Regions from separate parts of the Halomonas sp. AOP7-E1-9 genome, predicted to be linked through region 1. Evidence: predicted binding sites of a transcription regulator. Region 1 holds the regulator's gene; the other holds the start of a gene.
What was found. The regulator sigma-54, encoded in region 1, starts transcription at its own class of promoters, with help from an activator protein. The targets are predictions, from matches to a motif close to TGGCACNNNNNTTGCTNT.

Region 1 (8,554 bases):
CCGATGCCTTGTTCAAATTTCGACTGCATTACCCTGCCCTTGTCGCGGTAACGGGGCCAAGAATATCGCTATACAGCGTCTCGGCGGGATAGTGAAATGGCACAGGGCCATCTGGCTCGCCATGAACGAACTGGCTAACGCGTGGGTCCTGGTTGGCATTTAGTGTTTGTGGCGTTCCCTCAGCGACGACCTGACCATCAGCGAGAAGATAGAGATAATCGGCGATGCTTAGTGTCTCTTTAATATCGTGAGAAACCACCACCGAGGTAAGCGCTAGTGCCTGGTTAAGCCGTTTAATCAACTGCACCAGCACGCCCATGGAAATAGGATCCTGCCCGACAAAAGGCTCATCATACAAAATGAGCTCCGGGTCTAACGCTATTGCCCGAGCCAGCGCCACGCGCCTGGCCATACCGCCCGAAAGCTCTGCAGGCGTTAGATGGCGAGCCCCGCGCAGCCCCACCGCTTGAAGCTTTAGCAATACCAGATCTCGAATCATGGCATCGGGCAGGTCGGTATGGACGCGCAAGGGAAACGCGACGTTCTCGAACACATCCAGGTCAGAAAACAGAGCGCCGCTTTGAAACAGCATGCCCATACGTTTACGCAATGCAAACAGCGCTTTTCGCGACAGCCGATGAACGTCCTGGCCATCGACGATAATACGTCCACGATCCGGCGTTAGCTGACCACCAATGAGTTTTAGCAAGGTTGTCTTGCCGGTACCGCTAGGCCCCATAATGGCGGTGACGTTACCCTGAGGAATAATCATGCTAATTCCACGAAAGATCTCATGGCTCCCACGTGAAAAATGCACGTCTTCAATTTCGATGAAGGGAACGTCTGTCATGGGTTGGTTGACTCCCATTGTTACTTAATAGTAGCGGGTGCGTTTATCGGTTGGATATTCTACCGTTTAAAAACAGCGTTTTCTAAATATTCTCGAACATCAAGCTTGGCTTCAATGGCACTTATGGCAAGACGTGCGTTCCAACCCACCCTAAAAACCCGTTAAAGCGCTATGCTTATAGATGCCCACAAAATGGTATTCTTGTCAGTTAATCGCACTACGTTTGCACTGTATTTCTATTAAAACGAGATGTTCATGCCCCAGCCCTCACCCACTGTTAGCCCGTTGCGTGAAAGCGCCCTACGCACGCTGCAAATAGAACAAGCCGCCATTGGCGGTCTTCAAGGCAAGCTTGATGAAAGCTTCGACCGTGCATGTGAATTGATGCTGGCGTGTCAGGGCCGGGTCGTCGTGACGGGAATGGGCAAGTCTGGCCATATAGCAGGAAAGCTGGCCGCCACGCTTGCCAGCACCGGCACACCTGCTTTTTTTGTTCACCCAGGTGAAGCTAGCCACGGCGATCTGGGGATGATTACGCGCAACGACGTGGTCCTGGCACTATCAAACTCCGGAGAAACCGCCGAAGTGACGGCGCTACTGCCTCTGTTAAAACGGCTAGGCACACCGTTAATTAGCATGACAGGCCGCCCTGGCTCAACACTTGCCAAACATGCGGATGCTCACCTGAACAGCGGTGTTGAACGCGAAGCGTGCCCTCTGGACTTGGCCCCCACAAGCTCCACGACGGCCGCCCTTGCCCTGGGCGACGCGCTTGCCGTTGCGCTACTTGAAACACGCGGATTTACCGCTGATGATTTTGCCTTATCGCATCCCGGTGGCAGCCTGGGAAAACGACTGCTATTGCGCGTTAAAGACCTTATGCATAGCGGCACACGCTTGCCGCAGATAGCACTAGGCAGCCCGTTGCGTGATGCGCTCTTGGAGATTACCCGCCAAGGGTTGGGATTTACCTGTGTTGTCGACAGCGAAGGGCGACTTGCAGGTGTTTATACCGATGGCGACTTACGCCGCACCCTCGACCAGTTTCATGATCTGCGTAAAGTAACCGTGGACGATGTAATGACCCGACCCGGCAAACGTATTGGCCCCGACCTACTGGCCGCCGAAGCGGTGCGCATCATGGAAGATAGCCGTATTACTGCGCTAGCGGTCGTCGATGACGAACAGCGCCCCATCGGGGCGCTCCATATGCACGACTTGCTTGCCAGCGGCGTTATCTAACCACTTTACCCAACAGTTTACTGACAAGGAGTCCCTATGGCCCTCCCCACTGCGCTACTTGACCAGCTTCGCCATGTGCGACTACTTGCCCTCGATGTTGACGGTGTGCTCACCGATGGACGGTTATACTTTCAGGCCGACGGTATCGAGATCAAAGCCTTCCATACACAAGACGGCCATGGCTTAAAGTTGCTTAAACGTGTGGGCATTCATGTGGCGTTAATTACAGGACGCGACTCCCCCATGGTGAGCCAGCGTGCTGCGGCGCTGGGAATTAACCTTGTCCACCAGGGCTGCGAAGATAAGCTCACTACTTTGAAAGCGCTGTGCGAGCGCCTCAATCTGAACCTAAGCCAGGTGGCTTACTGCGGCGATGACCTGCCTGATCTTGCGCCTATCAAACGCGCAGGCGTTGGCATTACGGTCCCCAACGCACCCGATTACATGCATACCCACGCTGACTGGATTACCGACCGCTTGGGTGGTCACGGCGCCGTACGTGAAATTTGCGATACATTACTTGAAGCGCAGGGCCACTGGAGTACTGTTCTTGAGTCGTATTTGAATGGTCGCGTGTAATGTTTCAAAGAACCAAGAAACGCGTCGGGTTAGCGGCCCTGGTGGTCGCTTTAGGGGGGCTGCTGGTATGGCTGGACCCACGCGGCCCGGAAGACCGGCCCGTTGACGAAGAAGCGCAGGCTGAAGAGCCTGGCCACGTGCTGGAAAATGCCGAGATCACGCTGTTTGGTGAAACAGGGCATATCCAGCAGTCGCTGTCCGCGCCTTTATTGGTTTACATACCACAAAGCACCCAGGCCGAAGTCACTCAACCCGAAGCGACACTGTTTGATAGTGATAACCGAGAGTGGCTCGCTCACGCCAACGAAGGCGTTCTGAACACGGCCACCCAAGCACTAACACTGTCTGGTGATGCACAGCTCCTGGCGCCTACAGAAGGCTGGCAGCTTGATACTGAGTTATTACATTATGATGGGGTAGCGCGTCATGTCTGGAGCGAGGCGCCCGCCGTGTTTCAGCAGCCACCTCAACGAATGAGCGCATCACGTATGGATGTTTGGCTTGATGATAGCCAAGTCCGACTAACCGATAACGTCCGCGGCCATCACCCCCCCGCAACACAAAATCCTTAGGAGTCGCTATGAACGCTTTTATTCGCACCGCGCTTTTCGCCCTTGCGGTGCCGCTATCGGCAGCGGCCCAGACAAGCCAAGCCCCCATTGAAGTAGAAGCCGACCAGCTAGACCTTGATCAGCGTGCAGGCACTGCCGTTTATTCAGGCGATGTCAATATTCGCCAAGGCAGTATGCAGCTACGTGGTGATCGCGTTGAAATTATCCGTAACGACGCGGGTGAGCTTTCTCGCGCTATTGCCACCGGAGAGCGCGCCTATCTACGCAATCAACTCGATGATCAGGACGCGCCGATGGAAGGATGGGCACGCCGCGTGGTTTATCACGTAGCAGAGCGGCGTGTAGAGCTTATTGACCAGGCCGAACTGACCCAAGCGGGTGATCAGTTTACCGGTGGCCGCCTGGAGTACTTCATTGACCGCGAAGTGGTGCAGGCACGCTCCGATGTAAACGGTAGCGAGCCGCAGCGTATTCGTATGACGCTTCAGCCAGCGCAATAGGAGTCAACCATGTCTATTGCGGAAGCACCGCCCATAAAAACTCTTTACGCCAATCACTTGGCAAAAAGCTATAAGCGCCGCCGCGTGGTTAAAGACATTAGCCTGGAGATTGCTCAAGGCAGCGTGGTAGGCCTGCTCGGCCCTAACGGCGCGGGTAAAACCACATCGTTTTATATGATTGTGGGCCTGGTGAAGTCTGATGCGGGTACGGTGCGTATCGACGAGCAAGACTTAACCCGCGTTCCCATGCACGAACGCGCGATGGCCGGCATTGGCTATCTACCCCAGGAAGCGTCTATTTTTCGCAAGCTATCGGTTGCGGATAATATTATGGCGATTCTGGAAACCCGCAAAGATCTGGACAGGGCAGGACGAGAGCAGCGGCTTGAGGCCCTGCTTGACGACTTTCATATTACCCACATCCGTGACAACCTGGGCATGAGCCTTTCCGGCGGCGAGCGGCGACGCGTCGAAATTGCCCGTTCCTTGGCCACAGAGCCCGCGTTTATCTTGCTGGACGAGCCATTTGCAGGTGTCGATCCCATCTCGGTTGGCGAAATCAAGAGCATTATTCGCGCCTTAAAACAGCGCCACATTGGCGTGCTAATTACTGATCATAACGTCCGAGAAACACTGGATATTTGCGATATCGCCTATATTGTCGGTGACGGCCACATCATTGCTGGCGGTAGCCCTCAGACTATCCTTGATAACCAAAAAGTGAGGGAAGTTTACCTGGGTGCTGATTTTCGCTTATGAATTTAATTTCACCGCTAAACAGTGATCTGCAGTAAAAAATTTATCAGTGGCATGCTTATTGCACTTGCACAACAACATGACTCGCACTAGGGTGAAGCTTTCCGATTAACGAGTGGTTCTCAGATGGTCATGAAAGCTTCTCTCCAATTGCGTATCGGTACGCAGCTGACCATGACACCTCAGCTGCAGCAAGCGATTGCACTGCTACAGCTATCGACATTGGATCTACGTCAGGAAATTCAGCAGGCACTGGATGCCAACCCAATGCTGGAGCAGGAAGACGAGTTCGGCGAGCAGGCGACCGTCGAAACACCCGACGAGGAGTGGTCAGAAAGCATTCCCGAGGAACTGTCTGTCGATAGCGACTGGTCTGACACTTACCAGGACATGGGTAGCTCTGGCAGCAGCGAAGGCCCCGATTTTGAACGCCAGGCCGCGGGACAAAGCCTGCATGGACATCTCCTTTGGCAGCTGGCGATGACCGATTTTACGGCTCGTGAGCAGCTAATCGCCGAAAGCCTGATTGATGCACTGGATGCCAATGGCTACCTGACGCAGCCGCTCAACGATATCCGCGATGGGTTACGTGCTCAAAGCATCGAAGGTCTCAGCCAGCGAGAGTTGGAGACCATTCTGATGCGCTTACAGCAGTTCGAGCCAACGGGCGTCTTCGCCCGTGACTTGCGCGAATGTTTGATGCTTCAGCTAGCAACGCTCCCCGACGACACGCCCCTACTGGTTCCCGCGCGCCGATTGGTTCGTCAGTTTCTTGAAGCGCTGGGCAAAAATGACATGCGCCTATTAAAGCGCCGCCTAAGCCTGGACGATGAGCAGCTAGACGATGTGATCGGTCTGATCCGAAGCCTGGACCCACGCCCAGGCAGCGCTTATGGCGTCACCGACGATAGCTACATCACGCCCGACCTGGTTGTACGTCATGATCATGAAGGCTGGCACCTGGAGCTTAACCCTGAAGCCCTGCCCCGGCTGCGTATCCAGCCCGACTATGCCAGCTTAATCAAGCGTGCAGACAAGAGTCAGGATAACCAGTTTTTAAAAGAGCACTTGCAAGAAGCGCGCTGGCTAATCAAAAGCCTGTCCAGCCGCAACGACACGCTTCTACGCGTAGGACGCGAGATTATCACTCGCCAAATCGGTTTTTTAGAGCACGGTGAAGAAGCGATGAAGCCGTTGATTCTTGCCGATATTGCCGAGGCGGTTGAGATGCACGAATCAACCATTTCTCGAGTCACCACACAAAAATATATCCATACCCCACGGGGCGTATTCGAACTCAAGTACTTTTTCTCAAGCCAAATTAGCGGGCAGGATGGCGCAGACAGCCATTCAAGCACCGCAATTCGCGCCCGGCTTAAAAAGTTGATTCAAGATGAGCCTCCCGGCAAACCTCTTTCGGACAGTCGTTTGGTGACATTACTGGGAGATGGCGGCATCACAGTGGCACGCCGTACGGTGGCGAAATATCGTGAGTCGCTGGGCATTCCCTCATCAAGTGAACGTCGTCGTTTGCGTTAGTCGTTACAAGAGAAATGGCAAAACTCGCGACAGGGGCTTTGCAACACCGTAAAAAGGGTTACAATCGAAATTCAGTCCGATGGATAAGGAGCACGTCAATGCAAGTAAATATCACGGGTCATCATGTAGAACTGACTGACGCCTTGCGTGACTACGTTAATGAAAAACTTGAACGCATCGAACGTCATTACGACCACATCACCACGGTACAAGTCACCTTATCTATTGAGAAGGAGCGCCAACATGCCGCGTGCACCCTTCATGCAGCAGGCGCCGACTTACATGCCGACGCCGAAGATGTCGATATGTATGCCGCTATTGACGCCTTAGCAGACAAAATTGATCGTCAACTCGTTAAGCACAAGGAAAAAGCACAAGCTCGCGCCCAAGGCGCTGGCGTGCGTTAATTCAATGACGTTGGAAACCATCCTCCCCCCGGAGCGCGTACTTTACGACGTGCCCGGGGGCAGCAAAAAGCGGGTGCTGGAGTTTTTCAGCACCTTTATCGCTCAAAATACACCCAGTCTGGATAGCCAGGAAGTTTTCAGCCGACTGATCGGCCGGGAACGTCTTGGCAGCACGGGGATCGGTAACGGCGTCGCCATCCCCCATGCGCGCAGCCCACATTGCGTTACGCCTATTGCGGGTTTTTTAAAATTATCAGAACCTATTGATTTTGATGCTATTGATGGCGACCCGGTCGACCTCGTCTTTGTGCTGCTGGTTCCCGAAGAGGCTGACGACACACATTTGTCGCTTTTGGGCCAAGTGGCCACCATTATGAATGATGCGAGCACACGCCAGGCATTACGCAAAACCAGCAGCCAGCACGATTTGCTTGACCTGCTAATGGGCAAGATTCGCGAACAGGCCGCTCCATAATCGCCCATAACGACTAACACATTTTCATGCGTTATCCCTTTTATACGTTCAATCAGAGAGAGCCACTATGCAACTGGTGATTATTAGCGGCCGCTCTGGCTCTGGCAAATCAATCGCATTACAAGCGCTGGAAGATATTGGCTATTACGCCATTGACAATCTCCCCGCCATGTTGCTTGGTTCTTTGATTGACGAACTCCGTGACGAGGGTGAACGTACACATCTAGCGGTCAGTATCGATGCCCGCAACCTGCCAGCGGCGCTTGAGCGCCTTCCCGCACTGCTTGAAGAGCTGCGCGCGCGGCCTATAGATTGTCAGGTTATCTATCTAACCACCGATTCACGTATTTTACTGGAACGCTATTCTGCGACACGGCGACGCCATCCGTTAACGCGCAACAGTGATATGACGCTTGAAGAGGCGATAGAGAAAGAGGAAGAGACGCTCAACGAAATACGTGATTTGGCCGACCTGCGGATTGATACATCACGCTTATCGGTCCACGACCTGCGTCGGCGCATTTCAGACCAGGTAGCCCACCAGCGCAAAGACCAGCTAACACTCACCTTTGAGTCGTTCGGCTACAAGCATGGCGTACCCATGGATGCAGATTTAGTCTTTGATGTACGCTGCCTGCCCAACCCTTATTGGGACCCAACGCTACGCCAGTACACAGGACGTGATGCCACGATTATTGCGTTTCTGCGCGGCTACCCGATTGTCGAAGAGATGAGCCATGATATTCAGGCAATGCTTGAGCGCTGGCTGCCTGCTTACCAAAATAGTCAGCGCAGCTATATGACGGTGGCTATTGGCTGTACCGGCGGGCAGCACCGTTCTGTGTATATTGCCGAACAGCTGGCGCAAAAGCTGGCACCGCTCATCGGCGAAGTCCAGTTGCGTCACCGAGAACTGGAGCTGCAATACACGCTACGAGGAACCCGGGCAGAGCCACCGACGGCTCCTCCATTTTCCGAGTAGACGCCCAGCCCTACGTAAACGCTTATGCCTAATGACACCACTCGGAAAAAAGGAACCAGGGTGCCAGAAAGAACCTTAACGCTTACCAATCAGCGCGGCCTACATGCCCGCGCCGCCACAAAACTGGTGAAGTGCAGCCAGCACTACTCCGCCAGCATACAGGTGTATAAACAGCAGCAAATGGCTGATGCAGCCAACATCATGTCGCTATTGATGCTGGCCGCACCCTGCGGCACCCAACTGCGGATTTGTGCGGAAGGCGAGGATGCCGAACAAGCGCTTGATGCAATCCAAGCGCTGTTCGACGCCCGCTTTGACGAAGATCAGTAGTGCGGCTTTTTTAGCTACCGGCGACGGTCATCGCATCCACTAACCAGCTGCCCGTATGAATGCTGCCGCGCGTATCGATATCACTTCCGATACCGACAAGGCCTGAGAACATACGCTCAAGGTTTCCAGCGATGGTAAATTCTTCAACCGGATACTGGATTTCTCCATTCTCGACCCAGAAGCCCGCCGCACCACGCGAGTAATCCCCGGTTACGCCGTTCACGCCTTGGCCCATTAGTTCGGTAACCCAAATGCCTCGACCCATCGTTTTAAGCAGCGCATCACGCGTCTGCAAGGGTGCGTCTAAACGCACGTTGCGGGC
Region 2 (8,554 bases), on a different contig from region 1:
AATGCAGCAACCGCCTCTCCCGCCGCATTTGACGCTTTCCTGGAAGAAATACATGGGCAACTTCAGGAAATGGTCGGGCAGGAAGCGGGCAAGGTAGCGGAGGTACTGCTGGAGCGCCCGGACAGCTTCGACAAAACCCGGCTTTCTATCGCCGAGCAGGCGGCCAACCACTTGATGTCGAAATTTTATAATAGCGACGAGCCGTACCCGCAAGCATCTTCCGAAAACCCTTTTGCCGAACTGGATAGGCACTCCCTTTCCAAAATAGCCTTTGATGACTCTGGAGACTTTACTTCAGCAGAGCGCCATTTAGCATTTCTACAGATGACGGAAAACGATACTCACTTCAGAAACCAAGCGCATGAATTGTACAGCGACACATATGCTGCGGAAGGTGACTACGGGGGGGGGCTGACTCGCATGGCTAGGCAGGTCGACGCTAAATTGATCTCTGGCATGACAGAGGCGGAGAGAGCCTGGCGCGGCGTATCGGCTGCTTACGAAGAGACTATGCTACCCCAAGCAGCTAATGGGAATCTTGCTGAATTACCGGCCTATACGAATGGCGTTAAAACATCGCCGGACAGTGTTTTCGTCGTCATGGGCGATGAAGACGGGGGCGTGTTGCGCAGTATCGATATCCAAACGCTGATCAAAAACGAAGAAGAAGGCATGAGTCTGTTAAAGATGGCGCTGCGTAATCTTGAGCAGAAAGACTCGCAAGAGCGTTAGTAAGATAAAACAGCCACCATCTATAAAAAAGTAAACAAATAACATGGCGCGCACCAAAACGGGGCGCGCAGTAACCACTTCTTATTTTTTGCACCTAAACTTTCGTAGAAGCAGAATCATTTTGCGTTGAAAAGCGCTGAATTTGGCGTTGTACCCATGTTGGCATCTTCCTTGCTAGCTTTATATGTCATGCCTTTGCATGCATAACAATATTAATCGAGGAAGGGAATTACCATGTTGAACAAGAAACACTGGGTATTACTGGCCTCTGCAGGCGCCATCACACTGACAGGCGCCACTAACGCTAACGCAGCAACACTTGAAGAAACCATTGAACGTGGAGCCGTGCAGTGTGGCGTCAGCGACGGTTTGCCAGGCTTTTCAGCACCCGATGGTGATGGCAACTGGCAAGGGCTGGATGTCGATGTTTGCCGTGCGGTCGCCGCTGCCGTGCTGGGTGATGCGGATGCCGTCAACTACATCTCTCTCAACGCCGTTGAGCGTTTCACTGCGCTGCAGTCTGGCGAAGTCGATTTGCTTTCTCGTAACACGACCTGGACCACCACCCGCGATACCACGCTGGGCCTGAACTTCGCAGGCGTCAACTTCTATGACGGTATCGGCTTTATGGTTAGCCGTGACCTGGGCATCGGCGGTGCTGATGAGCTGGACGGTGCGGCGATCTGTATCCAAACGGGCACCACCACCGAACTTAACGTGGCCGATTACTTCCGCGCCAACGATATGGAATTTGATCCTATCGTATTTGATACCTCAGAGCAGACCGTGGGCGGCTTCCAGGCTGGCCGCTGTGACGTTCTAACCTCGGACACTTCTCAGTTGGCGGCGCTGCGCATTCAGTTAGATGATCCGGATGGCGCCGTTATTCTGCCCGACATCATTTCCAAGGAGCCGCTGGGCCCGGTGGTTCGCCAGGGCGATGACACCTGGTTCAACATCGTGAAATGGTCACTGTTTGCCATGCTCAATGCTGAAGAGTACGGCGTAACCAGCGAAAACGTAGAGGAAATGACCGGCTCCGAAAACCCCGACATCGCCCGCCTGCTTGGCCAGGACGGTAACTACGGTGAAGGCATGGGGCTTGATGCGGATTGGGCTTACAACATTATTAGCCAAGTGGGTAACTACGCCGAAAGCTTTGAGCGCAACGTCGGCATGGACTCGCCGCTTGAGATTGAACGCGGTGCCAACGCGTTATGGAACCAGGGTGGTTTCCAGTACGCACCGCCGATTCGCTAAGCGTCTCGCTTGACCCGGCCCGTCGCGCTTAGCAAATAAGTGCAGGCGGGCCATTTGATTGACCTTCCGTGTAGCGGAGACGCCACCCATGTCCGTAAGACCAAACACTCGCCCCGCTGGCCACAAGCCACCGTTTTGGCGAGACCGTGCCAAGCGCGCGCTTGTGTTCCAGCTGCTTTTAACGGCAGCCGTTATCGTTTTTTTGCTATATATCGTCGGCAATACTCAGGACAACCTATCCGCCCGGGGTATCACCACCGGTTTTGGCTTTTTAAATAACACCGCAGGCTTTGGTATCGTACAAAGCCTGATTGATTACTCCTCTCAGGATACTTACGGCCGCACCTTTTTGGTGGGCTTGCTCAATACGCTATTGGTCGGCGCTTTTGGAGTGGTGGCCGCGACGCTGATTGGCTTTATTGTCGGCATTGCTCGCCTGTCGCCCAACTGGCTACTGGCACGCCTGGCCACCGCCTATATCGAAACTTTCCGCAATATCCCGTTACTGCTACAGATTTTTTTCTGGTACTTCGCCGTGCTGCGCACGCTACCCAGTGCAAGGGACAGCCTCTCGTTTGGCGAGGTTATTTTTCTTAACGTGCGCGGTCTGTATCTGCCTGAGCCGCTTTTTGAGTCAGGCTTTGGGATGATTCCAGCGACCTTTATCGTCGCGATTATCGCCAGTATTGCGCTGTGTGTCTGGAACAAGCGCCGCCAAGAGGCAACCGGTAAGCGAGTCCCTGCCGGGTGGATATCGCTTGCGCTGATTCTGGGTCTGCCACTGCTGATTACGGTCGCCACCGGCGTACCGATCACCTGGGATATTCCGGAACTGCGCGGTTTCAACTTCCGCGGTGGCTTTACCGTGATCCCGGAATTTCTGGCTTTGTGGCTAGCGCTCTCCATCTATACCGCCGCGTTCATTGCTGAAATTGTTCGTTCGGGCATTCAGGCCATTTCCCACGGCCAGACTGAAGCCGCCCAAGCGCTGAGCCTGCCGCGTAACCTGGTGTTGCGCCTGGTAGTCATTCCACAGGCACTGCGGGTCATTATCCCACCACTCACCAGCCAGTACCTGAACCTGATCAAGAACTCTTCGCTTGCCACGGCCATCGGCTACCCCGACCTGGTATCCGTATTTGCGGGCACCACGCTTAATCAAACGGGGCAGGCCATTGAGGTGATCGCCATGACCATGGCGGTGTATCTGACGATCAGCCTGCTGGTTTCCATGTTCATGAACTGGTTCAACGCCCGCGTAGCGTTGGTTGAGCGCTAGGCGCCGGTGAGGATAGCTTTATGATTCATAACCAAACAATGATTGACCAGCGGCCTGCCCCCAGCAATACCTTGGGGCCCGTGGCCTGGCTGCGCACCAACCTGTTCAGCAGCCCGCTCAATACGCTGTTTACGCTGGTGGGGCTGTACGTTCTGTATCTGCTCTTGGTACCGACCATTCAGTGGGCGTTCATCAACGCCGACTGGGTAGGCACCACCCGGGATGACTGCTCGCGAGAGGGCGCCTGTTGGGTGTTCGTTAATGCGCGCTTTACGCAGTTCATCTACGGGCTTTACCCGCGTACCGAAATCTGGCGCGCCAATATTGTGTTTGGCGGCTTTTTTACCCTGATCGCCTGGCTTGCCATTCCACGCCTGCCGTTCAAGCGCTGGGTGGCCGTGTTTGCCTTGGTGGGCTTTCCCATCGCGGCCTACGTGCTTCTTCATGGCGGCTACTTTGACCTGCCACGCGTGCCCACCCACCGCTGGGGCGGTTTGATGCTGACCCTGCTGCTGGCGTCGGTGGGCATGATAGGGGCGCTGCCGATTGGCATCGTACTGGCTCTGGGGCGGCGATCTAACATGCCCATCGTGAAGAGCTTCTGCGTCATCTTCATCGAGTTCTGGCGCGGTGTACCGTTGATTACCGTGCTGTTCATGGCCTCGGTGATGCTGCCGCTGTTTCTGCCCTCTGATATTAGCGTTGACCGCTTGGTGCGGGCGCTGATTGGCCTAACGCTGTTTCAAAGTGCCTACATGGCCGAGGTCATTCGTGGCGGTCTTCAGGCGATCCCCAAGGGCCAGGAGGAAGCCGCCGCGGCACTGGGCATGACCTACTGGAAGCGCATGGGCCTGATCGTTCTTCCCCAAGCGCTGAAGATGATGATTCCAGGCATCGTGAATACGTTTATCTCGCTGTTCAAGGACACCACGCTGGTTATGATCATCGGGCTGTTTGATCTGCTGGGGATTGTGCAGGCGGCGCTTTCCGACTCGAACTGGCTGGGCTTTTCGCTGGAAGGCTACGTGTTTGCCGCCTTTGTGTTCTGGATCTTCTGTTTCAGCATGTCGCGCTATAGCCAGTACCTGGAGCGCAAGCTGAACACCGGCCACAAACGCTAACGCCGCTTTTTCCCAAAAGAATTTGAGCAGGATATAACCATGACACAAGCAGCCACCAACCTCTCTGGCAACAGCATGTCTAACAGTACGTCGGACCTGATGGTCGAAATGCACGGCGTTAACAAGTGGTACGGCGACTTTCACGTACTGCGCGATATTGATTTTGAAGTAAAACGCGGCGAGCGTATCGTTATCTGCGGCCCATCCGGTTCGGGCAAGTCAACGCTGATTCGCTGCATTAATCACCTGGAAGAGCACCAACAGGGCGATATCGTGGTCGGCGGGGTGCCGCTGACCCAGGACGTCAAGCGCATCGAGCAGATACGCCGCAGCGTGGGCATGGTGTTTCAGCACTTCAACCTGTTCCCGCACCTGACAGTGCTGGAAAACTGCTGCATCGCGCCCATGTGGGTGCAGAAGAAGCCGCGCCGGGAAGCTGAAGAGCAGGCCATGCGTTATCTGGAACGCGTACGCATTGCCGAGCAAGCGAAAAAGTACCCCGGCCAGCTTTCCGGTGGTCAGCAACAGCGCGTGGCGATTGCTCGCTCGCTGTGCATGCACCCGGATGTAATGCTGTTTGATGAGCCTACCTCAGCCCTCGACCCCGAGATGATCAAGGAGGTGCTGGACGTCATGGTTGAACTTGCCGAAGAGGGCATGACCATGCTGTGCGTAACGCATGAGATGGGCTTTGCCAAGACCGTCGCCGACCGGGTGATCTTCATGGACCAGGGGCAGATCATTGAAGAGAACGCACCCGAGCCGTTCTTTAACAACCCGCAGTCCGAGCGCACCCAGCTGTTCCTGAGCCAGATTCTGGGGCACTAAGGCATACGGGGGAGGCGCGATCTAAGGCGCGCCCACTTGGGTAATGCTGGCAGGTAACAGAGCAGGCTGCTCACGGTGTTGGGTGAGCGGCCTGCCTTGCAAGGCGGTCAGCAGTATTTGTAGCGGGTCGCCGTGACTAACCACAAGGATGGTTTCTCCCTCGCGCTGCTGCTCCCACTCGTCTATCACCTTCCTCATACGTGCGGCCACGGCGCTCACCGCCTCTACCTGGTGCGCAGTATGGTCAGCCTTCTGGGCATCCAGCGCCCACACTTCCGGATAACGCTCGTCCGAGCCGCCCTCCAACTCACCGAAGAAGCGCTCTCTGAGGCGCTTGTCGGGCGTCATCGTAAGCTGAAAGGCCTTGGCCACGCGGGCGGCGGTTTGAGTAGTGCGCAAAAAATCAGAATGCACCACCTGTGTGGGTACAGGCCAGACCCACCCGTTCACCGCACTCAACAACTGATGCTCGCCGATGGTAGAAAGTCCAAATGCTTCAACACCCCGCTCGGGGCTGCTAATAATCAACGCGTCCTGATTTGCCTGGCTATGGCCGTGGCGCATCAACAGGTAGCGATTACGCCAATGGCTGGGGGCGCAAAGAGAAGTCGTTGGCATAACCTTGTCACAAGCCTCGAAAAACGGATGATTTAACATACCATCGGCATCATACAAGAACGAGATGACAACTTGCCGATGATTGGCGGGACCATTTCAACGGTGCCTGGTTGACCGAATGCCAAACGCTTGCCATGGTTAATACATTCCTAAACGGCATGGAGGACGTTAACCGATGACAACCTATATTGTGGTAGCGGATGCCGCTCGAGCACGCATTTTTACTCGTGACTCTCTTCACCTGAAGGAAAAAGAGAGCCTGGTGCATGCTGAAGGGCGCCTGCATGAGGGTGACTTGATTACTGACAGTGCAGGTGCGGATGTGCATGAATCCATGTCATCTGGCTCGCGCTCGTCTGCCGAAGGGGGGACAGCGCTAAAGCACGAAAACGAGCTGTTTGCCAAAGAAGTGACTCAATGCCTGTATAACGCCCGCGTCAATAACAGTATGGAAAAGCTGATTCTGGTCGCACCGCCCAAGTTTTTGGGTCTACTGCGCGAAAAGCTGGATGCGCCAACTCAAAAACTGGTAACGCACACGCTGTCCAAGGATTTGAGTAAAGCGTCCATTAACGACATTCAGGAGGCGGTTAGCGATATGCGGTAAGTAATTCCCGGCAATTGTGGGATTTCTACTAAAGTAGTGGTCGCTTTTGCCGATAAGCTAACAATTATCAATGTTGTATGCCGCTATGCAGCATACGTCAGCTTATCGACAAAGAGAGCGACCATGTTTTCCTCCCTTCGAGCACGTATTCTTCTGGCTGCCTTGACGGCTATTATTATCGCGCTGGTTATCAACGGCATCGCCAGTTATATGACCGTGAAACATAATAATAATCAGCAAATTACAAATAACCTTAATGCAGTAGTTAAAGGCAATACACAAGCACTTAATGAATGGGTTAGTTCTCGTAGCGGCATGGTATCAGCGCTTTCCGACGCGATAAGCAGTGATGATCCTCTACCGGCGCTGCGTCAGCTGGAAGCATCGGGTGGCTTTATGGCTACCTATATGGCCTTTCCCAATACGCCCACCGCGATTTTTTCAGATGGCTGGCAACCGCCAAGTGATTACGATCCTCGCCAACGCCCTTGGTATCAGCAAGCCGAGAAAGCAGGCAAAACGGTCATAACGCCGCCTTATCTGGATATGATCAGTGGCGAGCTGGTCGTTTCCTTTATCCACCCTTATTACGAGAATAATCGCTTTTTGGGGGTTGTAGGTGCAGATATCAGTATCAATGATGTTGTGGACATTGTGGCCAACATATCACCAACGCCTGCAAGCTTCGGTTTCCTGGTCACCCAGGATGGCACTATTGTGGCCCATCCAGACCGGGAAATGGCCCTTCAGCCTGCCACTACCCTCAGTGATCAGTTAAACATATCCTACCTGCATGAGCTTGCCGCGGCGCCAAGTCCAAAGCCGCTGGTTCTAAACGCTAACGATAAACTGTTGATGAGCCGAGAAGTCGGTAGTAGCAGCGACTGGCAACTCATTGTCGCTCTGGATGAATACGAAGCCACCGCAGGACTACGCGCCATTGCCACCTCTTCCCTCATTATTCTGGTGGTGGTCGCGGTCTTAACAGCCCTCGCTTTTGGTTTGCTGCTGTCGTTACTGCTGCGCCGACTGTTAGTTGTGCGTAACGCTATGGACAACATTGCCTCTGGTGAAGGGGACCTGACCCAACGCCTGCCTGAAGAAGGCAATGATGAAGTCACCCAAATTGCCCGCTATTTCAATCGCTTCGTCGCCAAAATGGACGACGTAATGCTGACCATTCGCGATAGCAGCCAGTCGGTACAGACTGCCGCCAATGAAATTTCCATGGGCGGGCAGGATCTGTCTCGCCGCACCGACAATGCCGCATCCAGCCTGCAACAAAGCTCGGCATCTATTGAAGAGATTACCAGCACCATTGAACACACTGCAGAGGCTGCACAACAGGCCAACCAGCTTTCGATGAATGCCTCTGAAGTGGCCAACAAAGGCGGTCAAGTAGTTGATCAGGTAGTGGCCACCATGGGCGACATCTCGGCAGCGTCGCATAAAATCAGTGATATTGTGTCACTGATGGACGGCATTGCTTTCCAGACCAACTTGCTAGCCCTGAATGCCTCCGTTGAAGCAGCCCGTGCCGGAGAACATGGCCGAGGCTTTGCGGTCGTGGCGGATGAAGTTCGTAAGCTTGCGCAGCGCAGCAGCGATGCGTCCAGCGACATCAGAACGCTGATTGATACCTCACACCAGACGGTCACCAATGGCACCGAACTCGTTCAAAGCGCCGGCGCCACCATGCGTGACATTGTGGAGAGTATTACCCGTGTCACCGATGTGTTGGGTGAGATTGGTGCCGCCACACGCGAGCAGAGCGACGGCATCCATCAGGTCAATATCGCGGTGGCTGAGCTTGATCGCATGACCCAACAAAACGCCGCGATGGTGGAAGAGTCCACTACCGCTGCCGAGCATCTAAAAGAGCAGTCACTCCGCCTTGCCGATGTCGTTGGCGGTTTCACCCTATCAAACGGTTCAGCATCCCAACATGGTCGGCTTATACCGCCCTCTCCCACCCTCGCGTCACGCCATAGTTAATCACGCCATAGCTAATCACGGCATAACCAAGTACTGAGAGCAATAAAAACATGAACTTCAAGTCAGTCCGTACGTTAATTACCCTCCTGGTAGGCGGCTGTATCCTGCTGGTGG

Region 2: the regulator sigma-54 is predicted to act here: its motif matches at 893-910, upstream of ACT3R4_RS15330 (amino acid ABC transporter substrate-binding protein).

What each region holds. Positions count from the first base shown of each region.
Region 1 covers NZ_JBQSVC010000001.1:167,940-176,493, forward strand. Annotated here, with positions in the region: gene mlaE (lipid asymmetry maintenance ABC transporter permease subunit MlaE) at 1-29, opposite strand, end outside; gene ACT3R4_RS00810 (ABC transporter ATP-binding protein) at 29-850, opposite strand; gene ACT3R4_RS00815 (KpsF/GutQ family sugar-phosphate isomerase) at 1,106-2,092, shown strand; gene ACT3R4_RS00820 (KdsC family phosphatase) at 2,129-2,671, shown strand; gene lptC (LPS export ABC transporter periplasmic protein LptC) at 2,671-3,243, shown strand; gene lptA (lipopolysaccharide transport periplasmic protein LptA) at 3,252-3,743, shown strand; gene lptB (LPS export ABC transporter ATP-binding protein) at 3,753-4,502, shown strand; gene ACT3R4_RS00840 (RNA polymerase factor sigma-54) at 4,626-6,038, shown strand; gene hpf (ribosome hibernation-promoting factor, HPF/YfiA family) at 6,137-6,445, shown strand; gene ACT3R4_RS00850 (PTS sugar transporter subunit IIA) at 6,450-6,920, shown strand; gene rapZ (RNase adapter RapZ) at 6,988-7,902, shown strand; gene ACT3R4_RS00860 (HPr family phosphocarrier protein) at 7,963-8,232, shown strand; gene pmbA (metalloprotease PmbA) at 8,243-8,554, opposite strand, start outside.
Region 2 covers NZ_JBQSVC010000033.1:30,659-39,212, reverse strand. Annotated here, with positions in the region: gene ACT3R4_RS15335 (hypothetical protein) at 1-732, shown strand, start outside; gene ACT3R4_RS15330 (amino acid ABC transporter substrate-binding protein) at 967-1,992, shown strand; gene ACT3R4_RS15325 (amino acid ABC transporter permease) at 2,081-3,271, shown strand; gene ACT3R4_RS15320 (amino acid ABC transporter permease) at 3,292-4,392, shown strand; gene ACT3R4_RS15315 (amino acid ABC transporter ATP-binding protein) at 4,492-5,220, shown strand; gene ACT3R4_RS15310 (histidine phosphatase family protein) at 5,242-5,838, opposite strand; gene ACT3R4_RS15305 (host attachment protein) at 6,014-6,445, shown strand; gene ACT3R4_RS15300 (methyl-accepting chemotaxis protein) at 6,569-8,440, shown strand; gene ACT3R4_RS15295 (methyl-accepting chemotaxis protein) at 8,491-8,554, shown strand, end outside.